Regions from separate parts of the Thalassotalea sp. PLHSN55 genome, predicted to be linked through region 1. Evidence: predicted binding sites of a transcription regulator. Region 1 holds the regulator's gene; each other region holds the start of a gene.
The links. Region 1 encodes FNR, which switches genes on or off when oxygen is low (the NO sensors DNR and NnrR bind a similar motif). Its sites were predicted from a motif close to TTGATCTAGATCAA; they were not measured.

Region 1 (4,101 bases):
CTTGATAAAATGGAATTGCTCAAAGAGCGACAAAAATCGCATACGGTTGCTATGGTAGGCGATGGTGTGAATGACACACCGGTATTCGGCGCTGCACATATCGCAATTGCAATGGGCAGCGGTACCGATATCGCCAAAAACGGCGCAGATGTTATTTTGTTGAATAATCAACTCGCTTCAATTGAACAATTGCAAAAAACCGCCATTAAAACTAAAAAAATTGTTTGGCAAAATTACCTTTGGGCATTTGGCTACAATGCCATAGTATTACCGCTTGCTGTAGCAGGATTTATTACGCCTTATATGGCGGTTATCGGCATGTCGTTAAGTTCAATACTTGTTATTACTAACTCGCTAAGGTTATTAAAAAAATGAGCATCATTTACGTTCTGATCCCTATTGCTATTTTATTAACAGCCCTCGGTATTTATTTATTTTTTTGGGCAGTAAAAACAGAGCAATTCGATGACTTAGAAAAGCAAGGCATGAGCATCTTGTTTGATGAAGAAGGTAAAGATAAAAAAGCCGCTGAATCCAAGCCTACCGAATCGAACAATGATTAACATGCCATTAGACTACCTATCAGCTTTCATTATCGGATTATTAGGCTCAGGTCACTGCATAGGCATGTGCGGTGGTATTAGCTCATTATTAACTTCAGCGATCCCTGGCGAAAAACCTAAAGCGTCTTTAGTTTTAGGGTATAACCTAGGCAGAATACTTTCCTATAGTCTAATTGGCGCTATTGTCGGTTTTACTAGTTCAATTGCCGTTAGAAATATAGGCGTGCCGGTAATTGGTTTACGCCTGATTTCCGGCGTATTTTTAGTATTACTTGGTTTATATATTGGCCAATGGCTTATGTGGATCAGTAAACTGGAAAAATTTGGCCAATTTATCTGGCGTTACTTATCACCATTAAGTAAACAAATCCTTCCAGTTGATAGCACAAATAAAGCGATTTTATTAGGCGCTATTTGGGGCTGGCTGCCCTGTGGTTTGGTTTATTCAACCTTAACCTGGGCATTAGCTAGCAATAGTGCTTTTTCGGGCGCATTTATCATGTTCTGCTTCGGATTAGGCACATTACCAGCGCTTTTAACGGTTTCATTTGGTTTTTTTAATATAAAAAACATCTTGAAAAATACATATTTTAGAAAAGCATTAGCATTAGTTACAATATTGTATGGAATTTTCACTATATCGTTTGCATATAGGCAATTGTTTTAATATGATCTTAGTCAATAAGTTTGATGCTAAGTTATTTAGGTAGTTATGCAAAATCGTCACTGTTCAGGTCAACAACACATTCATTGTCAAAACTGTAGTATCAGTGAGCTATGTCTACCTTTCTCCCTTAATGACAAAGAGTTGGACGTTTTAGATAAAATTATCGACCGTAAACGTCCTATCCATAAAGGTGAGCAAATTTTCCAAGATGGCGAAAAGATGCAAGCATTGTATGCTATTCGTTCAGGCACATTTAAAACTTTTACGGTAAATGAACAAGGTGAAGAGCAAATTACGGGCTTTCATTTAGCTGGTGATTTATTGGGGTTTGACGCGATTGCCGAATCAGAGCATCCTAGTTTTGCAAAAGCACTCGAAACATCAATGGTTTGTGAAATCCCCTACAACACGTTAGATACGTTATCTAACAGTATGCCGAAACTTAAAAAGCAAATTCTTCGTTTAATGAGTAATGAAATTCGCGAAGATCAAGAAATGCTTACACTGCTTAATCGTAAAAATGCTGAACAACGTTTAGCAACCTTTATTAGTGCATTAAGTGCGAGATACCACGATAGAGGCTTGTCGTCAGTTGAATTTCGTTTATCAATGACTAGAAGTGACATTGGTAACTATATTGGTTTAACCGTTGAAACAATTAGCCGTTTATTCAACCGTTTTCACAAAAGCGGTTTAATTAAAATCGACGGTAAACTTATTACCATTTTAGATATTACCAAACTCAATGAAGTTGCTGGCCTATAGGCTAGCAACCCACTGATTCCCCTTCCTAATTAAAATTTAAACACTTGTTTAATTATTTTCTAACTATCACTATAAACTTGATATAAAACAAAATACTATCATTTCTGGTAAGGCACTATTAAACTGTAATTAAGCGTTAATTTTTGCCAAGGTGAAATGATGGAAAAATATCAAAAAATTCTTGTAGTTATCGACCCAACCACAGATGAACAAAAAGCGCTAAAACGCGCGATAGAGCTTGCGAAAAAAACAGGCGCTAGCATTACTGCATTTTTATCTATCTTTGACTTTTCCTATGAAATGACCACAATGCTGTCAAAAGACGAGCGTGAAGTCATGAGACAATCTGTGATCACAGATAAACTACAATGGATTGACACTGCCATAGACGCACTAAATGACGGTAACCTCACTATTGAAAGCAAAGTGGTGTGGCACAACCGCCCTTTTGAGTCGATTATCAATGAAGTACTAGAGTATAACTTTGATATCGTTGTTAAAGGTACTCATCAACACGATAAACTCAAATCAGTAATATTTACACCAACAGATTGGCATTTATTACGTAAATGCCCTTGTCCGGTATTATTAGTTAAAGATCATTTATGGCCAGAAAATGGTAAAATTCTTGCAGCTATCAACGTAGGAAGTGATGAAGAAGAGCATCAGTTACTTAACGATAAAATCACTGAAGAATCCCTTAATTTATCTAAAATTATCAAAGCGCAAGTTCATCTAATTAACTCATTTCCGGGTACTCCGGTTAATATTGCCATTGAAATTCCTGAGTTTAACTCTTCTGAATACAATGATGCCATGCTCAAGCACCATCAAGAAGCGATGACAGAGCACGCTCAGCGCTTTAATATTGCTCCTGAGCGTGTATCCGTTGAAGAAGGCTTACCTGAAGACGTAATAGAAAATGCTGCCAACAAACTAGATGCAGAGCTCGTCGTACTTGGAACTGTAGGTAGAACAGGAATATCGGCGGCCTTTATTGGTAATACTGCAGAGCATGTTATTGATAGGTTAAATTGTGATGTATTAGCACTTAAACCAGAAGGTTACATTTCCCCGTTAGATTACGATTAAAAAATTAATATCGGATATTGGAAATCACATAAATAAAAAGCCTAACTACCGTAAGTAGTTAGGCTTTATATTTCTTATACGTTAATTTATTTAGTTATTTAGTTAGCGATTGATTAATCTGTTGTAAGACCGCATGTGGGTCATCAGCTTTGGTTATCGGACGGCCAATCACTAAATAGTCTACGCCAATATTTACTGCCTGCTCTGGAGTCATAATACGCTTTTGGTCGTCTACGTTACTACCTGCTGGGCGAATACCAGGAGTCACTAATTTAAAATCTTGTCCTAGGTCTGCTTTTAGCATTTCAGCCTCTTGAGCCGAACAAACAACACCATCTAAGCCCGCTTGCTTAGTGAGCGCCGCTAAATGTTTAACCTGCTCAGCAGGTGATTTAGTAATACCTAAACCTATCAAGTCACTTTCTTCCATACTGGTAAGTACTGTTACCGCAATAAGCAATGGCGCTTTCTCACCATAAGGCACAAGTGCTTCTTTCGCTTTTGCCATCATTTTTAAGCCGCCAGAGGCATGCACGTTAACCATCCAAACGCCAAGCTCAGCAGCTGCAGTTACCGCTTTAGCAACCGTGTTAGGAATATCGTGAAACTTTAAGTCTAAAAACACGTCAAAACCACGTTTAACCAGCTCACGTACAAAATCAGGCCCAAAGTAAGTAAACATTTCTTTGCCGACTTTTAAGCGACAATCACTTGGCTGAATTTTATCAACAAAAGCTAACGCATCTGCTTGTTTATCAAAATCTAAAGCTACAACAACTTTTGGATCATTCACTTTCATATTCCTCTAATTCTTTAATTCTTTAATTCTTTAATTCTTTAATTCTTTAATTCTTTATAACTGTAGTGAGTTTTTACTAAGCGTCTATGGTTCTAATTTCAAGGAAAAAGCACGGAGTTGGTGAATACCAATGAGTACTTTTGACGCTGAAATTGGAGCATAGCGCAAAGTAAAAAGCACTACTCTCCTTCGAGGCCACGCACAGGTTTCAACTG
Region 2 (4,101 bases), on a different contig from region 1:
TTTGTGTGATAGATATCAAAAAAGCTTTTATTTGAGTTCGCCAAAAGGAAACGTCAAATAAAAGCTTTTGTTAATTACATTCATAAACGCTTTATACAAGCGTGTATTCGTTATCACTTAAACGAGCAGTATGCTCGCGTAACAATGACAACTTTCTCTGTTTATAATTTTACCTAAGGTAAAACTATTCGACAGACTCTACGACTTCATATTCGTAGTGGAACGCACGAACCTGTTTGTTTGCATCAGAAGTAAATTCAACTGTAGTAGAACGAGGATGAATTAATACAGCTTCAAATTCTTTACCAGCTTCACAGCCATTTTCAGGGTTTTTATCAATTGTTGCAGTTAATCTAATACGCATATTTACTTAATCTATCTTTAGTTCAAATTACATTGGTCGAGATTGTAACATTTTTAACCGTATCGGGTAAAATTTAATAATACCGTTATTTGCGTTTTGTTTAAATAAGTGCAAAAAATATTTTTTTAACTGTGTTGATGTGTACACAACCATTTTAATACTGCGGGGAAGTGGTCGTTAATCGCTTGCGGAGAAGTTAGCATATTCAAATGATCGTAATCGACAAGATTACCTTGTTTGATACTTAATAAGGAATATTTGTTGTCTTGACCGCCAGACTCTTTCATAAAGAGTTTTACATCACTTTGATGGCCCAAGCTGTGATCGTTTACCGCGGCAAGATAAAATATCGGCGGCAACTTTGCGGTTTTGGCTGCTTGATGATAGTCAAAACGATCATCACTATCTTGCCAGTCATCTTTTTTAATCCATTGAATACATTGTTGATGAGTTTTTTGTGTTTCATTGTCTGCGCCAACTTTTAATCCCTTGGCAGGGAAATAGCCACGCCGCTTAGAAATGGCAAAACCGAGCTTATTCCAAAAAAGGTCAATTTTAAAAAAACGTTCGACATTTTTCACTCTGACTTGACGTTTTGAACCAAAATAGACACCACTATAAACTTGCTGACAAATTTTTGGGAATCGCAACAAACAAGCATTTAAGTAAACGCCGCCCCAAGAATGGGCAACTAAATGCAGTTTGTCGTGGTGGCTGTGCGCTAAGGTGTACGCAATTAATGCTGGAATATCGTTAACGATAGTTTCGGTTTGACCGTGAGCAGAGTTTTTATTGATTCTGGGTTTACTTTGCCCAATGCCGCGCAGGTCTGCAACATAAACGCTGTAGCCTTGTTTAGCCAAATAACAAGCCAACCCCTTGCCATTTTTGTGATAAAAAATACGACCATCTTCAATCATTCCGTGGATCATCAGAATTGGAATGCCTTGATGAGCGGGTGTTTTGTTAATCAACATTAAGTGTAATTGGCAACTGTGACTTAAGCTGACAAAGTGAGATTGAAAATGCATAAACAGTCAAATTAAAACATGTGTTTGAATTGTTTTAGCTTAATTCAAAGCACAGCTAACTGTCTAGGGCTGTATTTGATATTTTCTGTGCAAAGAAAGCTTTGATATGAGTCAAACAACCCTTTGGCTGCGCCAAATTGATCTGTACATGCGCACGAGATAGTGTAATATGTAAATAGAAGTAATTCTCATTTGTAAAGGGTTGTAGAGAAAATGACACTCAGTGATTTGTCAAAAAACCAGAAAGCTAAAATTGTTGCCTTACCGAAAAATTTTGAACTAGCAGAGCAACTATTAGAACAAGGCTTTGTTCCTGAATCAGTAATTTCTTTAGCTCATAAAGCCCCTTGGAATGGTCCAATGGCTTTTCGATTACACAATACCAAAATAACGCTACAACAAAATCTTGCCAACCAAGTGATAGTGGATGTTATTTAATGTCCAACTTTCAACATTATGCACTGGTTGGTTTTGCCAACTCAGGAAAAAGTACGCTATTTAATTTATTATCTGGTGATAAGCAAAAAGTTGGTAACTGGTCTGGTGTTACCGTTTCAGCAAAGCAAAAATCAATTACTCTTCCAAGTCACGATGCGACACTTTCCGATTTACCCGGTTTAAGTTCATTAACCAAACGCGATCAGCAAGGTCAAGATTTAACGATATCTCATGATTTTCTGCGTGATAATGACATTGATTGCTTAGTTAACGTGGTTGATGCCACTCAGTTGCAACGTCAACTTTATTTAACAACTCAGCTTCTAGAGCTGGGTGTGCCGATGATCGTACTATTAAATAAAACTGATAGAACGGAATCGTTAGATGTCGATGTAAATTCTTTATCGCAACTCCTCGGTTGCCCTGTTCATGAAATTAGTGCGCAAAATAAAGATTACTTATCGAGAATTCAACATGCTTTGACGTCTGCTTCAAACACAGATGAGCACTATATTGTTAAAAGTCACCAGCCAATAGAAGCAATTGACGTTATTCATCAGCGCCATGATTTTGTGCGCTCTTTGCTGGAAAATGCCACCAAAGAACGATTAGAGCGACGCAGTATTACCGATCGCCTTGATGATGTTGTTTTGCATCCTCTTGTTGGTATTCCTGTCTTTTTAGGCATGATGTATTTGCTATTTATGTTTGCCATTAATGTTGGTAGTGCCTTTATCGACTTTTTTGACATTTTAAGCGGTACAATCTTTGTTGATTATCCGCTTCATTGGTTATCTAGCTATGATCTTCCCGCATGGTTATTGACGCTGGTTGAAGGTGTTGGCAGTGGTATACAGACAGTGGCAACTTTTATTCCTGTTATTGTTTGTTTATTTATTGGTTTGTCGTTACTGGAAAGTAGTGGTTATTTAGCGCGTGCAGCCTTTGTGGTTGACAGTGTTATGCAAAAAATAGGCTTGCCCGGCAAAGCCTTTGTACCGCTAATTGTTGGTTTTGGTTGTACCGTTCCTGCGGTAATGTCTGCGCGAGTACTTGATAGCGAGCGTGAACGCATTACTACAGTCATGATGGCACCCTTTATGTCGTGTGGTGCGCGCTTGCCTGTTTATGCATTATTTGCCGCCGCATTTTTCCCAGATAACGGTCAAAATCTAGTCTTTCTTTTATACCTTGTTGGTATTGCTGCGGCTATTTTTACCGGGTTTTTACTGAAAAAAACCACCTTGCCAGGTACAAGCTCGATTAACATTATGGAGCTACCGTTATACGAAATGCCTAAGCTTACCGACATTAGCGCACGTGTTTATCAGCGAACCAAAAGCTTTGTTACCGGTGCCGGTAAAACCATTGTCATCGTGGTGTGTGTATTAAACTTCTTTAACTCTATCGGCACAGATGGGCAATTTGGTCACCAAGACAGCGAACAGTCAGTGTTAAGCGAAGGTGCAAAACTTGTGATGCCAGTATTGGCGCCTATGGGGGTTAAAGAAGAAAACTGGCAAGCAGGTGTTGGTATTATTACCGGAATTTTTGCCAAAGAAGTGTTGGTCGCAACATTTAATAGCCTGTATTCACCCCATGGTGAAGAAGAGGGCGGTCAGCCTTCATTGTCAGAAAGCTGGCAAGAAGCGACAGACAAAATTAAAGAAAACTTATTAGGCATTGAAGCACAAGATCCATTAGGTATCGATGTTGGTGAGGTCAGCGATCTAAATGTTGCTTCACAAGAGCAGGAAGTCGAGTTAAATACTTATCATGTTATGCAGCAGGCGTTTGACGGTCAGTTAGGTGCGTTTAGCTATTTATTGTTTATTCTTTTATATACGCCATGTGTAGCGGCTATGGGGGCAATAAAGAATGAAGTTGGTACGCGCTGGGCTGGTTTTGCAGGTGCTTGGAGTTTTGCATTGGCGTATTTAGCCGCAACCTTCTGCTATCAGTTAGGCAATATATTGATAACACCTGTTGTGTCATCTTTTGCGCTAGTTGTTGTACTTTTGGTGTTCTATCTTATTTACCGAATATTAAAAAGCTACGGTAATAAAATTCTGACCATTCCCATTTCGGTTAAATATTCTTAACCTTTTCTGACAATAAGTGACTATGATAAACATAGTCACTTAGCTTATCTTATTCACATAGCACCTAGTTATCGAGGATATTATGTTTAGTCTTAAAAAAATTGTACTCATTGTTTGTGCCTTTGTGGTTTCTGCATGCACCCAAACAGCGGATGTAGCACAGGCA
Region 3 (4,101 bases), on a different contig from region 1:
GTTGATAGTCAGCAGGAGCAAACGCTAATGCCCAAATTAACCCTGTGGTTAAGAGTCCAATGCTGATGTATTTGAACCAAGGGATAAGTTTGCCGGTGAAGTGATATGTGACTTCAGGATTGGCGTAAGGGTGTAACCATTTCCACATGTTAGTTTGTACTCACTTTTAATGCTGCGCTAACAGCAAATGGGGCTAAAGTTAAAGAACCAAAAAATAGTGCGGCAATTATAGCAAGTTGTCCACTATAGGGTAAGTTCATCGCTGCAGTATCAATTGCGCTAGTGGCAAATATTAATACCGGAATATACAAAGGTAAAACTAATAAGCTAAGCAGTACGCCGCCTTTTTTAATGCCAACGGTTAAGGCAACTCCTATAGCGCCTAACAAGCTTAAAATCGGTGTACCAAGCGCTAACGTTAGCATTAGTGCGCCATAACTGTGTTCATTAAGATGCAATAAAACGGCAAGCAATGGCGCAATAAATATCAGCGGTAAGCCTGTTACCAACCAATGGGCAATAATTTTAGCCAATACCAAAATAAAAATAGGGTGCGGGCTAAGTAGCATTTGTTCTAGTGAACCATCACTGTGATCTGATTTAAATAAACGATCAAGCGAGAGTAGAGTCGATAACAAGGCGGCAACCCAAATAATGCCCGGGGCGATACGTGATAAAGTGCCAGATTCAGGGCCAATGCCTAAAGGAAAAAGGGTGACGACAATCACGAAAAACAATAAAGGATTAATTATGTCGTCGCTATGACGAAAGGCGATTTTTAAATCACGCTTAATGATTAACCCAAATGCGGCACGATATGACAAAGTATTTTGCGATTCCATGGTCATATTGTCCTAATAAAAGCGGTAAGTTAAGGTGATTTTTTTGACCCGTTCAGGATCAAGCGACAAATCTTGGTGAGTGGTTAGAATAACGCAACCACCTTGTTCTGCGTGTTGTAAAAAAAGTTGTTCAAGCTTTTTAACACCAAGTTTATCGATGGCGGTAAATGGTTCATCTAAAATCCAAATAGGGGCTTTGCTTTGCCATAGCCTAGCCAGTGAAATTCGGCGGTGCTGACCTGCACTTAAATGCGACGCCAATGCATCTTCAAAACCTAATAAGTTAACTTCTGAAAGCGTTTGCTCGGCGGTGGATTGGTCTAATCCGTGTAAGGCTAAATTAAATTCGAGGTTTTCTTGGGCACTCATTTCACCTTTTACACCGGGTAAATGCCCAAGATAAAGCAAGTTTTGGTGAAATAATTCGCGGTTGTCGCTAATGCACTGTTCATTAAAAAGTACGTTGCCTTCAAATGGCATAGACAAACCGGCAAGAATTCTTAATAAGCTGGTCTTTCCCGCACCGTTGGGACCTTCAATTTGGACAATATCGCCTGCATGAATAGCTATGTCTAGCTCTTCAAATAGAATGCGATCTTCTCTAATACAAGTTAGCTGTTTCGCGCTAATGAGTGGTGATAACGTGCTTGGCAATGGATTCAACTTTTTCTTTACTATATTACTCGCCGGAATAATAATTGATTTTTATCACATTTGATTTGATTTAGATCGTACTACAAACAATCTTAATATCATACTATTCGACTCGGATATTAATCGTTACAAATTATTCACGGCATTAACCGTGAAAAAATTCGCCAGTTAGTGATAGAATTGCTGCGAAATTTTAAACGATAGTACATTATTTCAAGTTTTTAATTGATAAATTTTCAAAAAACTTCATTTTTAAACAGCCACTTGAAGTGCTAGTCAAACTATAAAAAATCTTTTTAGCTTGCCAGAGTCAAGCGAAAGATCGGAGAGTACAATGATACCTGAGTTAGGGCATTTTGCCCTTATTGTTGCAATGGCGTTTGCTATTTGTTTGAGTATTATCCCGATGATGGGGGTAGTTAGTCGAAATAAAAAGTTGTTAACTTACGCTAAACCATTAACTTTTGGCATGTTCGCCTTCACTGCCATCAGTATCATCATTCTTGCTTACAGTTTTGTAGTTGACGACTTCTCGGTTAAATATATTGCCAGTCACTCCAATACCCAATTACCTTATTATTTCAAAATTAGTGCTGTATGGGGTGGACATGAAGGTTCCTTACTGTTGTGGGTATTTTCATTAACAGCCTGGACGATGGCGGTAGCTAAGTTCAGCAAGGGCATTGATGAAGGCTTTATTGCACGAGTACTTGCTGTACTTGGCATGGTTGCCGTAGGTTTTATGGCATTTACCTTGTTAACGTCAAACCCTTTCGAACGTCTTTTACCTAATTTCCCAATGGAAGGGCGTGACTTAAACCCATTATTACAAGATGTTGGTTTGATTGTGCATCCGCCATTACTTTATTTAGGTTATGTAGGTTTTGCTGTGGCTTTTGCTTTTGCTATTGCAGCGCTGATGTGTGGCAAGATGGATGCTGCATGGGCGAGATGGTCTCGTCCTTGGACTGTCGCTGCTTGGGTATTTTTAACCTTAGGCATCGCACTAGGCAGCTGGTGGGCATATTATGAACTTGGCTGGGGCGGCTGGTGGTTCTGGGATCCGGTAGAAAATGCCTCATTTATGCCTTGGCTTGTGGGTACGGCATTAATACATTCGTTAGCGGTAACTGAAAAACGTGGTGCCTTTAGAAACTGGACGGTATTACTGGCAATATTTGCCTTTAGCTTAAGTTTATTAGGTACTTTCTTAGTGCGCTCTGGGGTTATTACGTCAGTGCATTCATTTGCTGCAGATCCTAGTCGCGGTATGTTCATCTTATTACTATTAGGTATTGCCGTTGGTGGTTCGTTAACCCTGTATGCTTTTAGAGCATCGAATGTTAGTAATTTTAGTCGTTTTGCCTTATATTCTCGCGAAACGGCGTTATTGCTGTGTAACATTATTTTAGTGGTTGCTTGTGTTACGGTACTACTGGGCACACTTTACCCATTATTAGTCGATGCGTTAGGCATGGGCAAAATCTCAGTGGGTCCTCCGTATTTTAATGCAGTGTTTGTCCCCATCATGAGTATATTGTTTGTCATTATGGGCATAGGGCCATTGATCCGCTGGAAGAAGGCCAAATCAGGCGAGCTTCGTAAGCAATTGAGCTTTGTATCAATCGCCAGTGTTGTTTTTGGTTTAGCTTTCCCATTTTTATACCATGGTGAATTTAACTTACTAGTGAGTATGGGCATGACGCTCGCTTGTTGGGTAGCACTTGTTGTGCTTAAAGATATTTTCAATCAAATGAAACAAGCCAATGGCAGCCTTTCTTTTGCTAAAATTTCTCGCAGTCAAATTGGCATGACGTTAGCGCATATGGGCATTGCCGTAACGATTGTTGGTGTCACTATTGTTTCAACTTATGAACTTGAAATAAACGTTAAAATGAGCCAAGGCGAGCAAATTAACGTTGAAGGTTATGATATTCGTTTTGATGGCATCAAACAGGTAAAAGGCCCTAACTACAATGCGCAGCAAGGTCAGTTACATGTTTCACAAGACGGTGACTTTGTTGCCTTGTTAAAACCAGAGCGAAGAGCGTATTTAGTGCAAACTATGGGCATGACAGAAGCAGGCATCGACCCTGGTTTGTTCCGTGATATTTATGTGGCGCTTGGTGACCCATTACCTAATGATGCTTGGGCGATTCGTGTTCATTATAAACCTTTTGTTCGTTGGATTTGGCTAGGCGCTATTTTCATGGGCTTAGGTGGTTTAATTGCGATGTTAGATAAACGCTATCGTCGTCGCAAAACCGCTCAACAAGCGCAGGCGGCAAAACAAGCACAACCTCAAACAAATAACTTGGCTGAGAGTCATTAAACTATGAATAAAATTATTCGCTTTTTACCACTTATTTTATTTGTTGCACTTGCTGTGGTGCTTTATCGTGGTTTATTTCTTAATCCGCAAGCGATGCCGTCAGCAATGATCGGTAAGCCGTTGCCGGAGTTTTCTTTAACACCCGTTAAAGATGCCAGCGCAACGGTGACGCAAAATGATATTGTCGGCAATGGTGGTATTGCACTGATTAATGTTTGGGGAACTTGGTGTCCTTCGTGTCGTTTTGAACACCCTTATTTACTTGATTTAGCT

Region 2: ACRRSQ_RS04630 (FeoA family protein) is a predicted target of FNR. The motif match lies at 1,497-1,510, and genes of this name have one in related genera.
Region 3: ccmA (cytochrome c biogenesis heme-transporting ATPase CcmA) is a predicted target of FNR. The motif match lies at 1,541-1,554, and genes of this name have one in related genera.

Annotation. Positions count from the first base shown of each region.
Region 1 covers NZ_JBPDIH010000012.1:66,203-70,303, forward strand. Annotated here, with positions in the region: gene ACRRSQ_RS18655 (heavy metal translocating P-type ATPase) at 1-375, shown strand, start outside; gene ccoS (cbb3-type cytochrome oxidase assembly protein CcoS) at 372-563, shown strand; gene ACRRSQ_RS18665 (sulfite exporter TauE/SafE family protein) at 556-1,230, shown strand; gene fnr (fumarate/nitrate reduction transcriptional regulator Fnr) at 1,276-1,995, shown strand; gene uspE (universal stress protein UspE) at 2,155-3,087, shown strand; gene pyrF (orotidine-5'-phosphate decarboxylase) at 3,182-3,886, opposite strand; gene lapB (lipopolysaccharide assembly protein LapB) at 4,066-4,101, opposite strand, start outside.
Region 2 covers NZ_JBPDIH010000002.1:335,273-339,373, reverse strand. Annotated here, with positions in the region: gene ACRRSQ_RS04640 (hypothetical protein) at 185-364, opposite strand; gene ACRRSQ_RS04635 (alpha/beta fold hydrolase) at 490-1,395, opposite strand; gene ACRRSQ_RS04630 (FeoA family protein) at 1,609-1,833, shown strand; gene feoB (ferrous iron transport protein B) at 1,833-3,935, shown strand; gene ACRRSQ_RS04620 (META domain-containing protein) at 4,018-4,101, shown strand, end outside.
Region 3 covers NZ_JBPDIH010000006.1:89,307-93,407, reverse strand. Annotated here, with positions in the region: gene ACRRSQ_RS12965 (heme ABC transporter permease) at 1-148, opposite strand, end outside; gene ccmB (heme exporter protein CcmB) at 150-842, opposite strand; gene ccmA (cytochrome c biogenesis heme-transporting ATPase CcmA) at 855-1,496, opposite strand; gene ACRRSQ_RS12950 (heme lyase CcmF/NrfE family subunit) at 1,831-3,828, shown strand; gene ACRRSQ_RS12945 (DsbE family thiol:disulfide interchange protein) at 3,832-4,101, shown strand, end outside.